Regions from separate parts of the Pelotomaculum isophthalicicum JI genome, predicted to be linked through region 1. Evidence: riboswitches for the same ligand, from Rfam matches in the RefSeq annotation. Region 1 holds a riboswitch; each other region holds the start of a gene.
What was found. A riboswitch is a leader RNA that binds a small molecule or an ion and turns the genes downstream of it on or off. The one in region 1 is predicted to bind molybdenum cofactor.

Region 1 (5,187 bases):
GCTGGACGCCTCCAATAAAAGCGTCGGCATCAAAGTCAGCCGGGCGGGCGACGGCACTCCTTCGGACAAAAATAGAAACTACCTCTTTGTGGCGCCCCAGTTTCCTTTGCAGCCGTCCAGTTCTTACAAGATTATCGTCGGCCCGGCCCTGACCAGCAACAACGGCATGTCGGCGGGCGTGCAGCAGGAAGTGGATTTTACCACCGCTTCCGGTAAACCGGCGCCCGCCCCCGCCAATTCCACCACCGGCTCGGCCATGGTTAACCCGGCGGGCGGCGGGACGGTGGGCTTGGGTGGTGATGCCAAGGTGGTGATCCCCGCCAACGCGCTTAACGGCGCCGATCCTGTGGCAGTTAGCGTGCGCAAGGCGGACACGCCCCCGGCGGCTCCTGCGGATGCCAAAAAGGCCGGTGACGTATTCGAGTGCACGGTGGGGGGGAAATCCGCTTACACCTTTGCCAAGAATGTCACCCTGACCCTCGGCTTCAACCCGGCAGTGGTTGACGCGGGTGAAAGCCCGGCTATTTTCGCCTACGATGAGGCGGCTGGCAAGTGGGTCAACCTCGGCGGCGCCGTGGCAGGCTCAGATATCTCCGCGCAGGTGAACCACTTTGCCAAGTTCGCCGTGTTTGCCGTGGCGAAGGCGTCCAGTCCGGGAACCTTCAGCGATACCGCCGGCAACTGGGCGGAAGCAAGCATCAAGAAACTGGTGGAATTGAAGGTGACCAGCGGCTACCCCGACGGCAGCTTTAAGCCCGATGCCACCATTACCAGGGCGGAATTCGCCACCATGCTGGTAAAAGCGTTCAACCTGGCGCCCCAAAGCGGCAAAATTTTCAGCGATACAAGGAATCACTGGGCCAAAGACAACATCGCCACGGCAGTGTCCCACGGGATTGCTGGCGGTTACGACGAAGATACCTTCGGGCCGGACGACCTAATCACCCGCGAGCAGATGGCCGCGATGATCGTCAAGGCCGCCAGGCTTACCACGCTATATTCCCAGGGAACATCCTTCGCGGACAGCGCGGACATTTCTCCCTGGGCCACCGGGGATGTGGCCGTGGCGGTACGAAACGGCGTGATTAGCGGGTATCCTGGCAATACCTTCCTGCCGCAGGGCCAGGCTACCAGGGCCGAGGCGGCCACAGTGATCATGAACGCCCTCAAGCTGCCCAGATAAGCAGAACGATATTGATAAAAAAAATTGCAAACTGGCAGGAAATTGTTTGTTGGTGTTGAATAAGTATATTGTGTGAAAGAATCTCCGAGCTTGGCATACCTAAGCAAACAAGGTACGGTAGCCAAGCCGTTAGGGTACGGATGGGAAACCCCCGTACCTCCCGGTGCGGAAAGGAGGAGTTTTTAGAAAGAAAGCTTTGTCCTTTTTTACAGCGGGCAAAGCTTTTATTTTTACTCAGGAATTCTTTATACTACTCTCCGAGCCTAAAGACCTAAAGCTTTTGAGCCATGGTTTTCGGCCGGCAGGGCGTACCGGGAAACCAGTATACCTTCCATTGCGAGAAGGAGAGTTTTGACCTGGCTGCTGTGCCGGGCAAACTTTGTATTTTCGCAAAGCTTGCCCGGCATTGCTTTTTAGCGGGGTTGAGATAAATAATTCAAAAAGGGGTGAAGAGTTTACTATCATGGATACAAGGGAAGTGTTATCAAAAAGCATGGAGGAAACGGGTGGGGCAAAATGTTTTCCAGGAGACAACAGCATTAACGCGACCGTGGTTTTCGCCACATCCTGTTCGTTTTACAAGGATGATGTTGAAGAGGAAATCTACCTGGAAGGCGTGCTGACCTGCTACAACTGCCGCTACCGCAGGTGGACGCGCCCCGGATTCAGTTGTTTCAAGAACTTTCCGGTTATGCTCTGACACTTAATAATTATTTACATGTCGAATGAATTAAAACATATAAGTATTAATTAGAATGACTTTTGATAATATGCAATGATTGCAGCGTATTCGTATAATACGAACGGAAGAGGGAGGTTTTTCGGTAAAGTGCGAATAATTGTGTGTATTGACGACACCGACAATATCGACAGCGACTGGGGAACAGGAGAACTGGCGGCTAAAATATCGGAGACCATGGAAGAACTGGGGTGGGGAAAGAGCTACGGGGTGACCCGGCACCAGTTGCTTGTACACCCTGACATCCCGTACACATCCCACAATAGTTCAATGTGTTTTGAAGCCGAAATAGCTGAACCTTATCTTGATGTTCTAATCGATTTCGCTTCAGATTTTTTGTCTCAGGAAAGCGCTGAAGGATCGGACCCCGGCCTGTGCGTTGCCGTGCCTGAACGGTTAAGCAAGCCCGGGCTCCTGATCGATTTTGGCCGCAAAGCCAAGGAAACCGTTGTAAGCAAACAGGAAGCTTATAATCTTGCCCAACAGCTTGGGATACACCTGTCTGAGCACGGCGGCGACGGCCAAGGCGTGATCGGGGCGCTGGCCGGGGCGGGACTGCGCCTGAGCGGCAACGACGGCCGCTTGAGGGGTAAACTTAAAATAAAAAATGCAAGCGGCGTGATCAGCGTCCGCGACATCATCTCCCAAACCTGTGTTGACGTGGTGAGAGTTCTTGATGGGGCGGCGCTGAATAATGATGAGACGGTCAGGCTGGGGAAGACGGTAAAGCCTGTTTTGCTGGAAGGCAAGTTTGTACTGTTTGTATTCCCCGCCGGCGCGGAAGAGAAAATAGACGCCCTGTGGCAAACATGTACCAAAGAGCAGTTAAGAAAATATTAATATGCTGATATATTCCGCCAAGCGGCGCGGTCTAACCCGCGGTCCTGAATGTTATCGTCACAGCTTGGCCGGAAGTGCTCTGGCCGAGAGTTTCGCCGGCCAATGACATCAGCCCCGGTGAAATGCTCAATGTGTAAGTTGTGCCTGGAGTAAGAGGATTTACAGGTTCGATATAAATATATTGTCTTAAGGAAAAATCAACGGTGTCATCAACCTTTGTAACATTTAAAGGAACATTTTCATTGCGTTGAGAGACGAGAGTGAAGCTTTTTACGTTATTCTCCCAGACCTTGCTGTTTACAACATTCTTATCAAATCTCAGGGTAAACTTTGGTTTTACGGGTACATTTGAGGCTCCCCGGACATCCCTGCCGCCTTCGGTTATTGAAATGAAATGCAACGGCTTTCGACCCGGCGCTCCCGGCATTTCTTTACCGGCGCCGGCGGGAAAAGGACTTGTCGCCGGACCCGGCGCCGGTATGTTGATTACCTGTCCCGGGAAAATAAGGCCCGGGTCCGCTAACTGAGGATTGGCCGCGATCAAGGCGTCCAGGGTTACGCCGTATTTTTGAGCGATAAGAAATAAGGTTTCTCCCGCTTGCACAGTGTAATTCAAGATAAAACCCCCTTGCCGGATTGTTAAATGTTGTAATATTTTATGGCAAGGGTTCTAAATAGGTTACTATAACGAAACTGCGGCCTTACTTTAAGGTGAAAAAATTACCCAAAGCTGTGCGGGGTTTGACGGAAAAAGAAAAAGGGACAAACCTCTTAAACGTTTGGATGTCCCCGATGAATGTTCCTAAGAATGTATTCTGTTTACTTGTCTTTGTATATGATGGTACCCACATATTCACCGTTTAAAGCTCTGGTGATGTTGCCTTCTTTGAGGCCGTTGACAATTTGAATTTGTTTCATGTTCTGGGAACGGGTGAGCAGCTCCAGCACAACCCTTTCCACGACCAGGTCGTCCTGGTCCCTGTCCAGCAACTCTTTAGCGCCAATCTTTGGAATGAATTCGGCATCCGGATCTACTTTCGGATTGTTCGCATACAAACCGTCAACGTCTTTAATCAGAATGCAATGCCTGGCTCCAATCACCTCAGCAAGTAAAAACGTCCCGACATCGGTGCGGTTGCTGGGAATGCGGCCTTCCTCCGGCGGGTGCTCCCAGTACCCATACGGCGGCATGCCGTGAATCACCGGAATGCAGCCCTGGTTAAAATAGGCGCCCAGTTTTGGAATGTCGTCGTGTCCGACCTTGATCCCCCCGTGAGGCAGCAGCAGCATGCTTATCATCAGGGCATTTTGCTCGGATATGCTCTGGCCCAGCTTTGATATTATCCCTGTTGGCATACCCAGTTCCATGGCGATGGCGTAAGCGTGCCTGGAGCGGGTTCCACCACCGGTCGCGATGATCATTTTGTGTTTGCCGGCGTTTTCGACAATCTCTTTTATAATCGGCAGGACTGATTTAGCCCCCATGTCGGTAATACTCTGGCCGCCGATTTTAAGCACATTCACGTCGGGCAAGATTTTAAACGGTTCCCTGTACTCCAGACTTTTTAAAAATGTCTTGCCCACGAGGGTCTCGCCCATCAGCTTGCTTTTGACATGCAGCCTTTTACTATCCTTTTCACGGATCAGAGCCATATTCTAACCTTCTTTTTTATTCATTGTCGTCGTCATCGAGGTCATCATCTTCCTTGTTGTCTTTCCCGGCCTTCAGGTATACAACGTCAGCCCCTATGACGCCGGCGATCTCTTCTATTTCCATTTTCCTGATATGCTTTGCCTTGATCTTTAGATCCACGCCCGCCACGGCCACCACAAAATAACGCGGCTGTTTCTCTTTTTCTCCTACTTTGCGCCGCTCACGAACAAAAATTTTTGCACCTGCCATATTATTCACCTCCACTATTTTGGTGATTATCTTATCAAAATATGAAGAATATTGCAATTTTTTACCGGGGAAACATTTTGTAATCAAAATGAAGTCATTTTTATTAAATAGGAATTATGGTTTGTGCTGTCGAATTGAATTATAGATGCAGGTAAAAAAACATTGCGAGGGGTGAGTTTAAATATCTCAAACGGAAAGCACTGATACTGCGGCAGTTAAAACCCCGCGTAATCGCTTTGATCGTTATGAGTGGGCCGGCGCTTTTGGCGATTTGGGAACATTTATACCTTTTGCAATGGGCTATATCATGATAATGAAGATAGAGCCGCTGGGTTTGTTGGTTACATTCGGCATCCTGTTAATTTGTTCAGGGTTGTATTACCGAACGCCTATTCCTATTCAACCCATGAAAGCGATCGGCAGCGCCGCAATCACCCAGGCGGCCGCCATCACACCGGGTATGGTCTGGGGGGCCGGAATTTTTACCGGTATATTCTGGCTGGCCATGGGACTGACGGGGAC
Region 2 (5,187 bases), on a different contig from region 1:
ATTGATCGCACCGTATACTACAAATTCCCCTTTTTCAACCATCTCCCAGACCCTGCCGCTAAAGTCATATTGGTAAGACTTGTTTGTCGCGGTGTTTACCCTGAACGCCACGGCTACTTTTATGCAATAATCACCGTTTCTGATTGCCGGGCGGTTGGGGTTAAACGGGTAGGGCGGATCGTCCCTGTCAATCGTCCACTGCGACCGGTCAGGAGTTACCGGCTCCGATAAAGGAGTAACAAACCGGTAAGGGCCTTCCCCATCCAGAGATGACTTACCGTCGCTTCCGGCTACGATCTTTGTTTCCATTAGAGGGAATCCATCGCGCTCGTAGGCGAGCAGGTAGTGCAGGTCTCCCGCCAATTGCTGGCCGTTGGTGTAGCCGGCTTGCGAGGAGAAGCCGATCCAGGGGTATTTGTTGTAAAACTTGCCCTGAGTATAGCTCTTCTTCAGATCGCTGATCACGAAGTTTCTGCTATAGCCGTCCGCGGCAAATACCGTGATGTCGGTCGCGTCATCCCTGACACCGGCGTCCTGGAGAAGCCGCCATACGTCCACACCGGCGTAAGTGCCGAAGTAGTCACCTGACTTGGCCGTGTCCACTGCCATAAACTGCGTTGTTTTGGCCAACTGCCTTATCTTCTCACTAGTGTAAACTACAGCTGGCGCCTGAACCACGTTCGGGTTGTCATTGCTGTCGCCGGGCAGGCGGCCGGCAAGGATTTCCTGCCCATTACTAAATCCGTCCCCGTCGGAGTCCAATGCGTCAATTGCCGCAAACGCAGCCGCGTCCCGCCCCGCGTTGAGGTAGGCTGTGCCATAAGTGTTAAGTGTCGCTGCGATGTTCCCGTGCGGCGGCTTAAATCCGTATTTGAAATGGCAATAGTCGCACGAATCCAAGTACTTGTTTGAGGTGTTATAGCCTCCGGTGTGACACAAGTAACAATTGTCCAGTTTTGTGCCCACCGCCGACGGGTAGGTCTGCAGGAACAGGCCCGCATCCGCGTCCGTGTTGTGCGCCTTGTAAGAAGCCGTGACAGGATGGGCCGCGAGCAGGAGAAGAAAAGATACTGTCAGCAGAAACCCCAGCCAGCTTTTATTAACCTTAACCATTTCCTACTCACCCCTTTCTAAGTTTAAGCTGTTCAGCACCCTGTACAGCATTACTGCCGCCTCAGCCCTGGTAGCGTTATTCGCGGGGGCAAAAAGCCCTCCCGACCCTTTAATGATTCCCTTGTCAACAGCCATGGCGCAGGATTCCGCCGCCCAATCGGAAATCAGGTTCTTGTCCGCGAACTGGTCTAGAACATCTATACCGGCGCTTTCTTTTGCGTTTTTATAGCGCAGAGCGTTTGCAGCCATCATAGCCGTCTGCTCGCGGCTGATTAGACTGTCGGGGGCGAAGCTGCTATCACTAATACCCTTTACAATCCCTGCGGTATAAGCCTGCGAAACAGCGTTGCGGAACCAGGCGTCTTGCGGCACGTCGGCAAACGGGCACTGCTGTTCCCCTAAGAGGCCGAGGCAGCGTGCCAACATAGCAGCGAATTCAGCGCGGGTGACGTTGTTCTCAGGGGCGAACAGGCCGCCGCCCACACCTTTTAGATAGCCTTTACCGGCCATAAACTCAACTTCTTTTTGAGCCCAGTGACCCTGAATGTCGCTGAAGGTTACAGGACCACCTAATGACTCCTTATAGACGAGCGCCCATTTGGACAGGTGGCTGGTCTGGAAGGAAAAGGCACCCTTTTCCGCGTCGTAAGTCCCGTTATCCAACGAAACCCATGAACCTGATTCCTGATCATAGTAAGCGGCTGTGAGTTCTCCACGCTGGGCGGCCTCTTTTGACTCAGCCGTCACCGGCAGAGCAACGCTGATAGTCCCGGCAAGCTTGTCTATCGATTGGGTTTTGCCATCCTGCATTAACGCTGTTATCGACAACTCGAAGACCTTCCCGGCAATCATAACTGCGCCGCCCGCGGGCGTGGCGCCGCTGTCGACAACCCTGGCGCCTATGCTGACAGATTGGGCCGTACCCTGTATACCGCCGAGCAAGGCGGCCGGATCCAGGGTCAGATTTACGTCAGCGTTACTTACCGTAACCTCTACCGGTTTGCCCATGGAGGCAATGGTACCCAACTGACTGATGGTTAAGCTCAACCCGGTGGTTGAACCTGAAGTACTCAGGGTTACTTTTGGAGATGTTTCCGCATTCTTCAGAGCACTTGCCACATCGGCATCGGAAAAGCTGGAAGTAAGCCCGCTGTTGGTGGCCGGACTTGTGCTGGAGGAGACAGGGTTGCTGCTTCCGCTGCTGCTTCCGTATGTCGTGAAGGACCAGCCAATTAAACGGTTATAGAAGCCCTGGCATACCGTGCCCTCAAGAGCCAGTTCGTGGAAGACCACCTGGTATGCAGTCCGGTAGCTAAGGGCGGCGGAAATAGTCACCGTGCTCCCGTCCACGGACACCTGGTTTTTCGTAACCGGTTTTCCGGTGTTCTTCTCATAAACCTGGATCTTGTCGTTATCCGTAATCCTCACCGGCTGGTTGAATACTGCAGTAATTGACCCGCCTATCGATGCATAGCCGCCGTCAACTGGTGTGGACTGCTGCAGGGTGACTGCCGGGATCGCGACCGCTACAGGCTGGGAAGCGGGACCATAGCCGTACTGGTTACCCGCCCTAACTTTAAAGTAATAGGTTTTACCGGCTTCAAGACCTCCGTTGCCTGTCCCTGAATAGCTGCAGGAGTTACTTGTCAATGACCACTCCTGACCCGGGTCAGGCTCTTTGCCGAAGTCACAAGCCTGAATATAAGTTCCTTCCGGGTCGCTGGAATACAACAACTGGTAGCGGGTAGCCCCAACTACAGTATCCCAGGTTGCGTTCACTTTTAAAGAATTTGCCGCAACGACCCCAAGGTTTGACGGCGCCGAGGCAGGCGGGTCGCCAAGTGTTACAGAAGCGCTTTTAGTATAACTGTTGCCGTTAGCCCCATAGACTGACAACGTAACCGTACCGGTTCCTACTGCGGGTGCATTGACGACCCCCGGAACGACCATGTAAATGTTGATGTTAGCGTTAGTATAAACCGAGCCGCTGACGGTAGGCTGGAAAATGAACCTGTATACATCTCCCGCGACGCTGACATCGCCATTGAGGACTGACCAGTATTTATCAGTGCTATTGTTTTTGTATTGGATACTGGCCAGAGTGCAGCCAGGATCTTCGCTGCTGATGCTGTTTTGCACAAAAGAAAAACCCTGCGGGAAATTAACATACACGTATGAACCAACCGACAAGTTCAACTGCTCTCCCGACTTAAAAGTCAGCGTGTAACGGCCCTCCTGCCCGGGAACATAAGTAGAGGATTGTACGCTCAGGCTTGTAAGATCCGTTGCCGAAGCCGAGCCCAGGAAAAACAGAAAGCATAATAAAGACAACAGGATGCCGGCTGACCGGCTGTTAAGTGACATAACGCTTTTCATCTCCTTTCTTGCCAATATTGTGCATCGCGCTATTACAGACAACATCACCTCCCCAATAAAAAAACCAATAAAAAAACCGGGCCTGCGGAAAGAACCCAGCCCGGCGTGTAAGCACATGACTTGGCTGGTCTCCTTTCCGGCGGGAGGCGCCGGCGTTTCCACCGGAACCTATCGGCCCTGGTCCATGGACTGATTCATTAGGTCCCAAGGGCTCGGAGACAATATTATTGTTTTGTTTCTAGTAGCTATGCGCCCCCGGCAACAGCAAGGTAACCCCTATGAGGGTGAAAACAACCGCTGCAAATCCTATCACGGCTATCAATGCGGCAAACCTGCCCTCCCATTGCCTGGCTCTGCGAAAATGCAGGTACACAGCATATATGAGCCATGTAATAAGCGCCCAGGTTTCTTTGGGATCCCAATTCCACCACGATCCCCACACTTCCTCAGCCCATATTGCCCCTGTCACCAGGACCAGGGTCATAAACGGGAAGCCGGCTGCTATGAAATAGTAAATTAACCTGTCCAAATTGCGGTCCGAAACGAAGGTCCCGTCTTTGCCTTTTTGCCATAGGTAAAGGATGGCGGCCGCAAAGGAAAGGGCAAAAAAACCGTAGGCAAGAACCGCAGCAGCGACATGCAGTTGCAGCCAGACGCTTTGTAGCGCCGGGATAAGCGGGCCGGCAGCCGTCTTTACCGTCAGGGCATACCCCAAAAACAATACCTCCAGCGGCAGGACTACAACACCGGCAATGTGAATCTTAAAACGGCGACACCCAATCAGATAAAGCACAGCCAGTCCCCAGCAAAAAACAATAATAAACTCGTACATACTGGCAAAAGGAAGGTGGCCGCCAGCAAGACTCCTTGCCGCCAGGGCGGCTGTATGGAGGGCCAGGCCTGCGGCAAAGAAGCCCGTGCCCGTACGGAGAGCCCTACCCGCCTGGAACCAGAAGGCGGCGAGGTAAAGGACGGAAGATATAAGATAAGTGATAAGAGCAGCAAAAAAAAGGTCGTTTTCAGGAAGTAACACCATGCCGCCTCCCTAATAAAATTAAAACCGACCCCGCAGCCAGCGACAACAGGCCTGTCCGGACAAAAGGGAGACCTTGTTCGGATTTTACTGTCAGGCCGCTGATATTACCACCGGGCGCTGTCCTAAAGGTGGACTGGTATATCTTGATTTCTTTATAACTGGCGGGATGGTTGACTGATATATGTTTTACGTCAACTTCCCGCCCGCTTTCCAAAATGCTGATAGTAGTGAAGTATTGCTTTACGGCCCCGCCGGCATAGTATTCAGCCTCAATTACCTCTGCCCTGACGGCGATGGGGAAACCCTCATGCTCCAGGTCCACCGTCTCGTGCTCTTTTATTTGAATGTAAGCGCTGTGCTTCGGCCCACCCAAGAGGCCGGCCAGGATGATCAGGGCAATGCCCAAGTGCAATAAAAGATCTCCCAGTTTCCTTGTTGTTATGTTGCATGTAAGACTCCTGAAACGGGCAATCACGCAGGACAAAATATTTAGGCACAATACCACAAACAAAATAGTCCTGAACAAAAAGCGCGGATTCTCCGGGATATACTCCATAAATACAAAATATACGCAGCAAACTGATATAGCCAAAATACCGAATGGCATTGAATTAAATATCTTAATTATTTTTTTCATACACCCTGCACCATGACTTTAATAA
Region 3 (5,187 bases), on a different contig from region 1:
TGCTTTGTCGGTGGCGGATACCTCCGCGTCATAGCCTGAATAGACTTGACTGAACTGGTCATTTGTCAAATTATAGCTGGAGCCGCTGGTAGCTTCAACTTTCTGGAGGGCATAGTTGCGCGCCACGACAGCCTGGGCTTTCAGCGCTTCAGCCGGCCAGGAAGACGGCATTTCCGCCGGGACCACTCCACGCAGGTAATCCTCAATGTTCAATTCATTTATTGCCACAAGACCGCCACTTTCCACACGGAATTCAATATTGCCGCGGTAGCGCTTGTATTCCGCTCCCTCCAGCAATGAAATCAAGTTTAATCCGCTGCTTGAGGCCAATTCCTTCTGAGCCCGGTCGTTTCTAACATATAGACTGGTGTTTTCACCAAGGTTTACAGATTCCTCCGAGGCATTCAACGCCACTAGATCATTCATCGATATTCTTTCCACAACATTTTTGTTCGCAGCAATAACACTAATACGCGTATTATTTTCTTGAACCACGACTGGTCCGCTAAAAGGCCCGAATTTTTTTCCGGAACTCTGGAACATTATTTGACCGGCCTGTAAATCCACTTGCCAGCTTTCCTTGCGTCCTATTTTAGTTATTACCTTATTATTTGATAAATCAATTAATTGATAATCACCATTTGCTATAAAGCTCAAAGATTTAGCTTGTCTTTCAAGAGCCACCCGCACCGTTTCAGACTTCTGCGCCCCCTCCGCTACAACCGGAAGCAAAAGCGAGAAAATAACCGACAGAAAAACCGGGAACTGCCTTGTCGTTACTTTTAATTTCACCTTTTCTTCTCCCGATACTTAAATATTAACTCATTAAGTAAATTCGATAAAAATTGCCAATATCCTTTAACAACTGAAAATATATGAATTATATCTACCGGCGCATGAACAAGTTAACAATTATCGTAAGCAGAATACTTAGAACAACACAAGTTACCACGGGAAAATAAAAGCTAAAGTTTTGCTTCTGAACGAATATATCCCCAGGCAGGTGCCCCAGTCCGAACAATTTGCCACCGATCAGGAGCAGCCCGCCAATTATAATCAGAAACAGACCTAAGAGAAGGATCATCTTGCCGAATGATTCTAACATATCATGCACCCACCTCTAAATACATGATCCAGCCATCAGACTGTCAGATGTATGGCAATTATATACCCAAGTTAGCTTTTTTCCCGCCGGACGTCTTAGCGCCGCGGCAATAACGTTCTTTTTCACTATATATGCAGCCGCAATATTGCTGCCTGTACATACCCAGTTTCTTTGATAAACCAACAGCCTCACGGTAGCCATTTCTAAAATCGGCGTAGTAAAACGGGACCCCATATCTATCCCCTATCGCTTCACCGGTTTCCCTGATCAAATCGTGTTTCTGGTAAGGACTTACCAGCAAAGTTGTGCTAAAGTAGTCAAACTCTCCTTTTCTAGCCACCCTGGCCGCTTGGCTTAGGCGCATTGAATAACAAAACTGGCAACGTTTTGACTCTCTATGGACAATACCTTGTAAGAATTCCTCCAGTTGATAATTATTATCAAAAATAACATTGAGGCCTATATCCGCGGCATACTTCTCCAGAGTTTCCTTGCGCCTTTCAAATTCGGTATATGGGTGAATGTTTGGATTATAGAAATACCCGTAAATATCCATTCCTGTTTCTCTCAATTGCTGAACAGGGTATATTGAGCAAGGACCGCAGCAAATATGCAACAATATTTTCATTATAAAACCTCCAAACGTCTTGTCTCCTGCTCCAGTTCATTTAGTTGTTTTCTACATATCCGCCAACATATCCGTCTCGAAGTTAGTATAAACATTTTGCACGTCATCGTGTTCCTCAAGCGCATCTATTAATTTTACCATCTGTTCCGCTTCTTGTCCTTCCAGTTTGACAGTGTTTAATGGAAGCTTAGTAACCTCCGCATAGGCTATCTCGACACCGGACTTTTCCAGGGATTCTTTTACCGTCATCATGTCACCGGGCTCAGTTGTAATCTCATAGGATTCATCATCACTTACCTTAAAATCCTCCGCGCCCGTTTCAATACTCAACAACATCAAATCATCTTCGCTATATTTGCAGTTTGCTTTCTCAACCACAATCAATCCTTTTTCCTGGAACATCCAGGCGACACATCCGGATTCACCCAGACTGCCGCCGTTTCTTGAAAACAGATATCTTATTTCACTTGCCGTACGGTTACGGTTATCGGTCATTATCTCAATCATTACCGCAACTCCGCCGGGTCCATAACCTTCATAGTTAAACTCCTCATAATTTTCACCGCCTAGTTCACCCGCTCCCTTTTGTATAGCGCGCATAATATTCTCATTCGGGATATTTGCTTCCTTGGCTCTTTGAATAGCGGTTTTAAGTTGCATATTGCCATCCGGGTCTTTACCCCCTCGTCTCGCGGCAACCATAATTTCTCTGGCCAAGCGTGTAAACAGTTTACCCCGTTGAGCATCTACTTTAGCTTTTTTGCGTTTGATAGTAGCCCACTTAGAATGTCCGGACATCAAAACTCCCCCTTCATGACAGGCATACAATGCGTTATATAACTAGTATGAATATGTTTAAACTAAAAAAGCGCAAAGCGCTTAACTATTCCCAAAATATTTTAGCATATAGATTATCCTCACGCAAACGATATGTTTTATAATACCAAGCACCTGTGAAATACCGGGTGTTATAATCAAAACCCGCGAAGAAATCGCCGTGACTTCGTTCATGCCATTGGAATACAGTAAATTTGGAATACAGTAAATTGTCTGCGATAAATTTTACTCAACTTGATTAAACCAAGTTGACTTAAACGGTAAACGTTATTAATATATTTAGTTAATAAATTTAATAACGCGCTCCGAGTTAAAACACCTAAAGCGAGAGCTATGGCTTTTAACCACTGGGTGCAAATGGAAACATCTGTGCCTCCCGTCTGGAAAGGAGATTTTCTTTCTGAGTCTTTTATTAAAAGACATGAAAGAATTGCTAGAAGTTAAGGCAGTTTCCAGACGGAAATTGCCTTTTTATATGATTTTTTAAACACAAATTGTCGTGTGTCGAGGTTAATATGCGCGTAATAATATTTTTTTCTTTATTAATTATTTCCTCTAGTTATTTTTTCTTCCAAATATATAGGCGTATTTGTTATATTCGCTTGGGAAAACCGGAAAATTGTAGTAATCACCGTCTGGAAAGGTTGCAATATTTCTGTCAGGCTGTTTTCCTGCAAAAAAAGATTGCGGAATATCCTCTTTCCGGCATTTTCCACGGTTTTATCATGTGGGGTTTTATTGTTTTAATATTTAGCAGTTTGGACATGGCGGCCATAGTTCTTTTTAAAGCGGAAATAACATTCTTGGAGCATCCATGGTTCTTGTTTTTAAGAGATCTTTTTATTTTATTGGTATCAATAGGGATTATTGGTTTTACTTTTCGCCGCTTATTTTTAAAACTTTTTAAACAAAACTGGTTTCATAGTTCATTTAGGAATTATGCTATTCCTATTTTAATTTTTTTCATTTTCCTTAGCGAACTCCTTTACTTATCCATTCATTCCATATTAATGGAAAGAGCATTGCCTGGCGCCTGGCTGGTTGTTGCTTTTTCTGACAGGCTTTCTTTCCTTGGCGCGCCTGCCTTGCTCATTCTCATGGAAATAAGTTGGTGGTTTCACTATTTAACGATTTTTTCTCTTCTATTTATTATTCCAAACTCTAAACATCTTCACCTTGTCTTTGCCCCTTTTAATATCTATTGGCGTTCTTTGCGTACGAAAGGATCCCTTCAGCCGGCTTCACTGGCGGAAACAAGTAAACAAGTACGCGGTGTAAACACAGTTGATGATTTTACCTGGAAGCAGTTGCTTGATACCTTTAGCTGTGTGCTTTGCGGGCGCTGCCATCGGGAGTGCCCGTCGGAACGTAGTAAAGAATGGTTAAAGCCCAAAAGACTAAACGGTTTTATCCGCACATATCTGGAAGAAGAGGGTTCTGAGCTTTTAAAAAACAAACCTTCAATAAAAATGGCAGGCGACCTTTTCCACTATGATTTTATTTGGAGTTGCACTACCTGTGGCGGGTGTAACGAAGCTTGCCCCGTATCTATTGACCATCTCTCCAAAATTATTGATATGCGACGCGGTATCGTATCGGAGGGAAAACATATCCCCCCTGCCATGAAAGAGTTTTTTAATAATCTTGAGCAATCGGATAATCCTTACGGTAAACCACGAAAACCCGGTCACGACTATATTTGGGCCGGTGAATTAGGGATTCCAAGCATTTCTGAAAAGCCCGATGCCGATTATTTGTTTTTTGTCGGCTGTCAGGGAACTTTTGACAAACCAACCCAAAAAGCGGCTGCGGCTTTTGCCAAAATACTGCAATCAGCCAAAGTGGACTTCGCAATTCTCGGAAAGGAAGAGCGGTGTTGCGGTGAAACGGCCAGAAGGATGGGTAATGAACCTCTTTTTCAAAAAATAGCCCAGGGGAATATTTCCAGTTGGGCGAAGTACGGTATCAATAAGATTATTACCTTCTGTCCCCACTGCTTTAATACCTTTAAAAATGAATATCCTCAATTTGGCGGGAATTATGACATCATTTCACACGCGGCTTTTTTGGCCGACCTTCTGCGGCAGGGCAGACTCCAGATTACCCACCCGCGGAATACTGCCGTTAACTATCATGATGCTTGTTATCTGGGGCGATTTAATGATATTTATGAGCAGCCCAGGTATGTATTGAGATCAGTACCTGGCGTGCGTTTAATAGAAATGCCCAGGAACAAAAAGGGATCATTTTGCTGCGGTGCCGGCGGCGGACGTTTCTGGACCAGGTCGGAAAGAGAAAACCCGATAAGTGTTAATCGAGTTAAAGAGGCCTTGGCTACAGAGGCTTCAATGGTTATTACCGCCTGCCCCTATTGTCGTACTATTTTTAAGGAAAAAACAGAGCGGCAGGAACCAGGTGACATTATGGTTCTGGATATAGCAGAATTATTGCTCTCAGCCCTTTCCGACTAATCAACCCCACATTTAGTATTTTCCAGGTGAGTCTGTTCGCTTGATATAATTTCTTGGAAAGCTTGGTTGATTAGGTCTGATTCTTTAAAGGAAAATAAATATTTTTATCGAATATATAGCCAATTTAACGTTTTGGGAGGTGGTGG
Region 4 (5,187 bases), on a different contig from region 1:
GGCAATATTAGAGAATTGGGAAATGTTATAGAGAGGGCTATATTGTTCTGCAAAGAGAAAATAATAAGACTGGAAGATTTGGGCGTTAGTAACAATAATAGTAATATTGAAAGCGGGGCAGATATTTTTTCACTATCGGGTATTGAAAGAGATACCATTCTTAAAGCTTTGCAAGCCACAAATGGGAACAAATCTCAAACAGCAAAAATATTGGGTATCAGCCGGTCAACTTTATATAAAAAGTTGGAGTTACTATGAAGTAACTCCAATGCGGCTCATGTTCATTGAAAAAGGCGTATGGAAAAACCAGACGCCTTTTTCATCACTCATACCTTATTACTATTTTATATTCTAAAGCTTTTTACTTCTTTTGAAACGCCTTTCACTTCCAGAACATGCACAGCACAGGCAATGCAGGGGTCAAAGGCGCGGACTATGCGCACCAACTCAATCGGATTGTCCGGGTCTTTGACCGGGGCGCCTACCAAAGCCTCTTCTATCGGACCGCGTTGCCCCTTGTCATCCCTGGGACCACCATTCCAGGTAGTCGGCACAACTGCCTGGTAATTATCAATCTTGTGGTCTTTAATGGTAATCCAGTGTCCCAGAGCGCCGCGCGGAGCCTCGTGCAATCCTACGCCAGATCCTTCTTTAGGTATGTTAAACGGCGCGAAGGTCGGCTGTCCGGGCACCAGTTGATCCAACCACTCGGGCATGGCGTGGGCAACCTGGGTGGCTTCCAAAGCGCGCGCGAAATGCCGTCCAAGAACCGAAAATCCCTTGTCTCCCAAACCAATAACGTCTTTTTGCTTATTTACAATCTGGCGGGCCAATGGTCCCACCTCATACGGCGTTCCTTCATAACGAGGCGCCTTTAACCAGGAGTACGCGCCCTTCTTTCCGGGAGCCGGTTCGGTTACTCCTTCTCCAGGATATTTTCCAGTTCCATCTTTGAACCAGGAATATTTTACCTCTTCAGTTATTTTAGTCTTGTCAAGCGGTAAAAACTGACCGTTGATATAGCGGCCACGCTTAAACAACTGTTTTTGCCCGTCCGGATCGTCTTCATCGGTCAGTTTGATGCCGCCATAAGCCAGCATGTTTTTACAGCCTGTCCCGATGCTGAACCCGTCATCGCCATAAATCTTCGCCACCGCGAGCACATCCGGGATATACACGTCATCCACAAAAGAGGTTATTTCACGCAGGTACTGTCTGAACTGGGCGATTTTTTCGGCCGTCACGACTTCAGTCACTCCGCCCGCGGTAAACACTGTGACGTGAGGCATTTTTGCCCCAAAGATAGCCAGCATCTCTTGCGCTTTTTTACGGATGTCCAAAGCCTTGATATAATGCTGCACCGCCAGGTCGTTAATATCTTGAGGCAAGCGGTAATCGCCTTCATAACGCGGGATAAAGGGCGCCGTTTCAGGCCCCTTGACATAATCCAAAGCCGCCAGGTGGTAAAAATGCAGCACATGGGATTGCAAATAATTTGCCCCTTGGATTAAATTGCGGACGATCCTGCCGTTTGTCGGCGGCTTCACGCCAAAAGCGTCATCAAGACACAGCATCGAGGCCGTGCCGTGGGCAATCGGACAAACTCCGCAAATCCGCTGCATAATATGACAGGCATCGCGAGGATCGCGCCCTTTTAAAATTAATTCCAAGCCCCTGAATAAAGTCCCGCTTGATTTGGCGTCAATAACTTTTCCGCCATCTACTTCCACTTCAATCTTCAGGTGTCCTTCAATCCGGGTTACCGGATCAATAATAATTTGTTGTGCCACTTTATATTTTTCACCCCTATCAACTAGAATTACTTTAACTAACTAGTTTTCTTCTTTTCCGGAAACTCTATTTTCAGGTTAGGCACAACCGGTGCGTAAGTAACCTTTTCTTTGTTGGTCAGGGGATACACGCCATAGAAAGGCGCGCTTTGGTCAGGAAAAGTAGGTTCTGAACAAGCCTGACAAGGAGCCCCGGCCTTTATGCACCAGTTCACATTATTGTTCCAGCCCCGCTTATAGCAGTCCGAGGTGGCCACAAAACCCTTGCAGCCCAAATAAGCCAGACACCCTTCATCACCAATATACTGGGCGAATTTGCCAACATCAAAATACTGCCGCCGGAAACAATTATCGTGAATCGGTTCAGGATAGAACATCTTGGGGCGCCCAAACTTGTCCAATTCCGGAATTTGGCCGTATTTCAACACGTAAACAACCGTGCCCAGGAAATGGTCGGGATGCATCGGACATAAGGAAAGATTAATGACAGGTTTATCTTTAACCACCTGATTTACACCCACCACCCCGGTAGGATTGGGCGCCGCGGCGGGTATGCCGCCGAACGAGGCGCAATTGCCGGCTGCAATCACGGCGCTGGCTGCCTTGCCAAGGGTAGTCACGGCTGACAGCATGGTTAATTCTTTATTATTTTTTTCCGCGATGGTGCAGTAAGCCCCTTTCTCCTTGGTGGGAATGCCGCCTTCAATTACCAGGATAAACTGATTATTTAATTTTGACGCCGCTTCCTCCAATACTTCCGCGCAAAGATGACCTGACCCGGCCATAACATTAGGATGATACCTTAAGCTGATAACGTCGAGAAGCACCTTTTCAATCGCCGGTTCGACACTGTTTAGCAACGAAATAGAGCACCCCGTGCAACTGGCGCCTTGCAACCAGATTACCGGAGGTTTGCCGTCAGCCGCAAAAGCCAGAGTTTCTTCGAGATCGGGCCCCAGCAAAGTGATTAGACTTGCTCCGGCTGCCGAAGTCATGCAGAGCTTAATAAATTCACGCCGTGTTAAACCCAAATCTTACTCCCTCCTTAATATGGTAATAATAACTCTTAGAAATGGGATTTACGCACCCCCCGCCCAAAGATGGTAATAATGTCTTTATCCAATAGAATATAATAAAAACTTTGCCTTCCTGAAAAAAGGGCAAAGTTCTCGTGCTTATAAATGATCGTCCTTGCTCATTTATAAACATGACATCTAAACTGTGCTCTCCTTTCCACGATGGGAGGCGTACCGGTTTCCCGGTATACCCGCCGGTCAGGCATCCATACCACAGGCTAAGGTCACCTGGCTCGGAGAATAAGCTATAGATTAAGCTGTATTTTTATTTCGATAAAAAAGTTTATTTTCCTTTTTATTTATAAAAAAATTTTATCGCCTGATTAATTTCCTTTTTTATTGAATTTATCAGAGAAGGCAAGGCTTTGTTGACTGCATGGGAAAGTTGATCATTAAATGTAATTTCCCCTGGTTGGATACCGTAAATGATTGTTGGCGGCAACTTTCCCAGCTGATTCGCTATATGTAACACCTCTTGCAGATTCAAATCATGTAAGGAGATAATTTGATCAGAAGAGTCAAAGGCTATTTCCTCAGCAGGTATGCGAAATATAGCGCCCGGCTCCTCACCGGCTTCCAGGCAGTCGATAATAACGGCATAGCCGGCGTCTTCCAGCCAATACAGCAAGTCAATACCCGCCGTCCCGCCGTCCACTATTTTTACGCAGGCGGGGAATGAATCTTTTTTCAGCTCGTTAATCGCGTGAATGCCTGCTCCATCATCACCGAGCAGTAAATTGCCCACACCTATTACAACAACCCTTTTTTCCTCCCCGGGCATAAAACACAACCCTTCCCCATTAACAGATACGCGGCAGGGGCGCGCCCGCCATCATATTTAGCTGTCTGGCGCCTCCCAGCGCGGTCCGCAAATAGACATTTCCTTTTCCAGCCTGAATATCGCCGATCTGGCAGGCATACTCCGCCGACCAATCTTCTCTCAGATATCTCAAGAGCTCACCTGCCTCTTCCGCCGCCACGACTATGAGAAACTTACCCTCGTTAGCCAGGTAGAGGGGATCCAGCCCCAGTAGTTCCGTAATCCCTTTAACACTGTCCTCCACCGGCAAGGCTGCTTCATCCAGCCAGAAATCCACTCCGGAAGACATGGCAATTTCTTTCGCGTTGGTCGCCAGGCCCCCCCTGGTTAAATCGCGCATCAGCTTAATCCCTTTAAACCTTTTAAGAATTTCTGTAGTCATAATGCTTAGAGGGGCGCAGTCGCTGATAATCTGGCTGTCCAGGCCAAGCGCCTCCCGCTGCAGTAAAATAGCTAGGCCGTGATTGCCCAGGCAGCCGTTAACCAGCACCTTGTCGCCGGGCTCCAGTCGCTGGTAGCCCAAGTTAGCCCCGGGCAGCAAGTAACCAACTCCGGTAGTCGTAATATATACCTTGTCCGCCTGACCACGGCCCACGACTTTAGTGTCTCCGGCGATTATTTGCACGCCGGCTACACGGCAGGTGTTCGCCATGGAGGCGATTATTTTCTCCAAATCGGCGAATGGAAAACCTTCTTCAATAACAAAAGATGCAGTCAGGTAAAGCGGTTGCGCCCCGCTTACCGCCAAATCGTTAATTGTGCCGCAAACAGCCAGCTTGCCGATGTCGCCGCCCGGGAAAAAGACCGGATCCACCACAAACGCGTCGGTGCTGATCGCCATCCGTCCCGGCTCCGAGGAAAAAACAGCCGCGTCAGTTAAACTGTCGAGCAAGTCATTTTTGAAATACCGTAAGAAAAAATCCTGCAAGAGTTGATGGGTAAGCAGTCCCCCGTCTCCGTGGGACAGCAAAACGATGTCCTTGTCTTTTTCTTCAGCCATTTCCTCACCCCCCTATATTTCCTCTAGACCCCGTCTTGGACCACTCGTATTGATAATAAGCGGCGCACGCTCCTTCTGTGGAAACCATGCAAGGACCCACCGGCTGTAAAGGAGTGCATTTCCTGGCGAATAACGGGCAGTCGGACGAGACTATTTTCCCCTTCAGGACATCGCCGCAGGCACAGCCCCTGGGCGGCGGGGATTCTGAAACTTCAACCGGGAACTTTACGGCCGCGTCATATAAAGAAAACCTTTCTTGCAGCGCCAGACCGCTTTGCGGAACCATGCCGAAACCGCGCCACTGAACATCTACCGGCTTAAAATATTCTTTCATGATTTCTTTCGCTTTATTATTCCCTTCTTCCCGGACCAAGCGCGGGTAGCCGTTGACAGTTTCAGCCCGGCCGCTCACGATCTGCTTCAGCAACAAATAAGCCGCCTCCATCAGGTCGACCGGCTCAAATCCGGCAACAACAGCCGGCACATTAAACTTGGTTGAGA

Region 2: linked by a shared signal. The riboswitch ahead of L7E55_RS10580 (S-layer homology domain-containing protein) and the one ahead of L7E55_RS14385 (hypothetical protein) in region 1 are both predicted to bind molybdenum cofactor.
Region 3: linked by a shared signal. The riboswitch ahead of L7E55_RS10060 (heterodisulfide reductase-related iron-sulfur binding cluster) and the one ahead of L7E55_RS14385 (hypothetical protein) in region 1 are both predicted to bind molybdenum cofactor.
Region 4: linked by a shared signal. The riboswitch ahead of L7E55_RS13840 (hydrogenase small subunit) and the one ahead of L7E55_RS14385 (hypothetical protein) in region 1 are both predicted to bind molybdenum cofactor.

The regions. Positions count from the first base shown of each region.
Region 1 covers NZ_JAKOAV010000033.1:19,939-25,125, forward strand. The annotation lists gene L7E55_RS14380 (S-layer homology domain-containing protein) at 1-1,183, shown strand, start outside; molybdenum cofactor riboswitch at 1,254-1,375, shown strand; molybdenum cofactor riboswitch at 1,427-1,546, shown strand; gene L7E55_RS14385 (hypothetical protein) at 1,563-1,883, shown strand; gene L7E55_RS14390 (hypothetical protein) at 2,013-2,762, shown strand; gene L7E55_RS14395 (LysM peptidoglycan-binding domain-containing protein) at 2,794-3,378, opposite strand; gene L7E55_RS14400 (amino acid kinase family protein) at 3,582-4,415, opposite strand; gene L7E55_RS14405 (hypothetical protein) at 4,432-4,665, opposite strand; gene L7E55_RS14410 (putative sulfate/molybdate transporter) at 4,847-5,187, shown strand, end outside.
Region 2 covers NZ_JAKOAV010000019.1:2,690-7,876, forward strand. The annotation lists gene L7E55_RS10575 (GEGP motif-containing diheme protein) at 1-1,113, opposite strand, end outside; gene L7E55_RS10580 (S-layer homology domain-containing protein) at 1,117-3,477, opposite strand; molybdenum cofactor riboswitch at 3,603-3,719, opposite strand; gene ccsA (cytochrome c biogenesis protein CcsA) at 3,728-4,525, opposite strand; gene L7E55_RS10590 (cytochrome c biogenesis ResB family protein) at 4,509-5,162, opposite strand.
Region 3 covers NZ_JAKOAV010000017.1:44,756-49,942, forward strand. The annotation lists gene L7E55_RS10040 (SpoIID/LytB domain-containing protein) at 1-792, opposite strand, end outside; gene L7E55_RS10045 (DUF2905 domain-containing protein) at 887-1,105, opposite strand; gene L7E55_RS10050 (epoxyqueuosine reductase QueH) at 1,164-1,733, opposite strand; gene L7E55_RS10055 (YebC/PmpR family DNA-binding transcriptional regulator) at 1,785-2,531, opposite strand; molybdenum cofactor riboswitch at 2,862-2,977, shown strand; gene L7E55_RS10060 (heterodisulfide reductase-related iron-sulfur binding cluster) at 3,215-5,041, shown strand.
Region 4 covers NZ_JAKOAV010000030.1:28,669-33,855, forward strand. The annotation lists gene L7E55_RS13830 (sigma-54 interaction domain-containing protein) at 1-258, shown strand, start outside; gene L7E55_RS13835 (nickel-dependent hydrogenase large subunit) at 345-1,790, opposite strand; gene L7E55_RS13840 (hydrogenase small subunit) at 1,829-2,821, opposite strand; molybdenum cofactor riboswitch at 3,001-3,117, opposite strand; gene L7E55_RS13845 (HyaD/HybD family hydrogenase maturation endopeptidase) at 3,162-3,647, opposite strand; gene hypE (hydrogenase expression/formation protein HypE) at 3,667-4,686, opposite strand; gene hypD (hydrogenase formation protein HypD) at 4,691-5,187, opposite strand, start outside.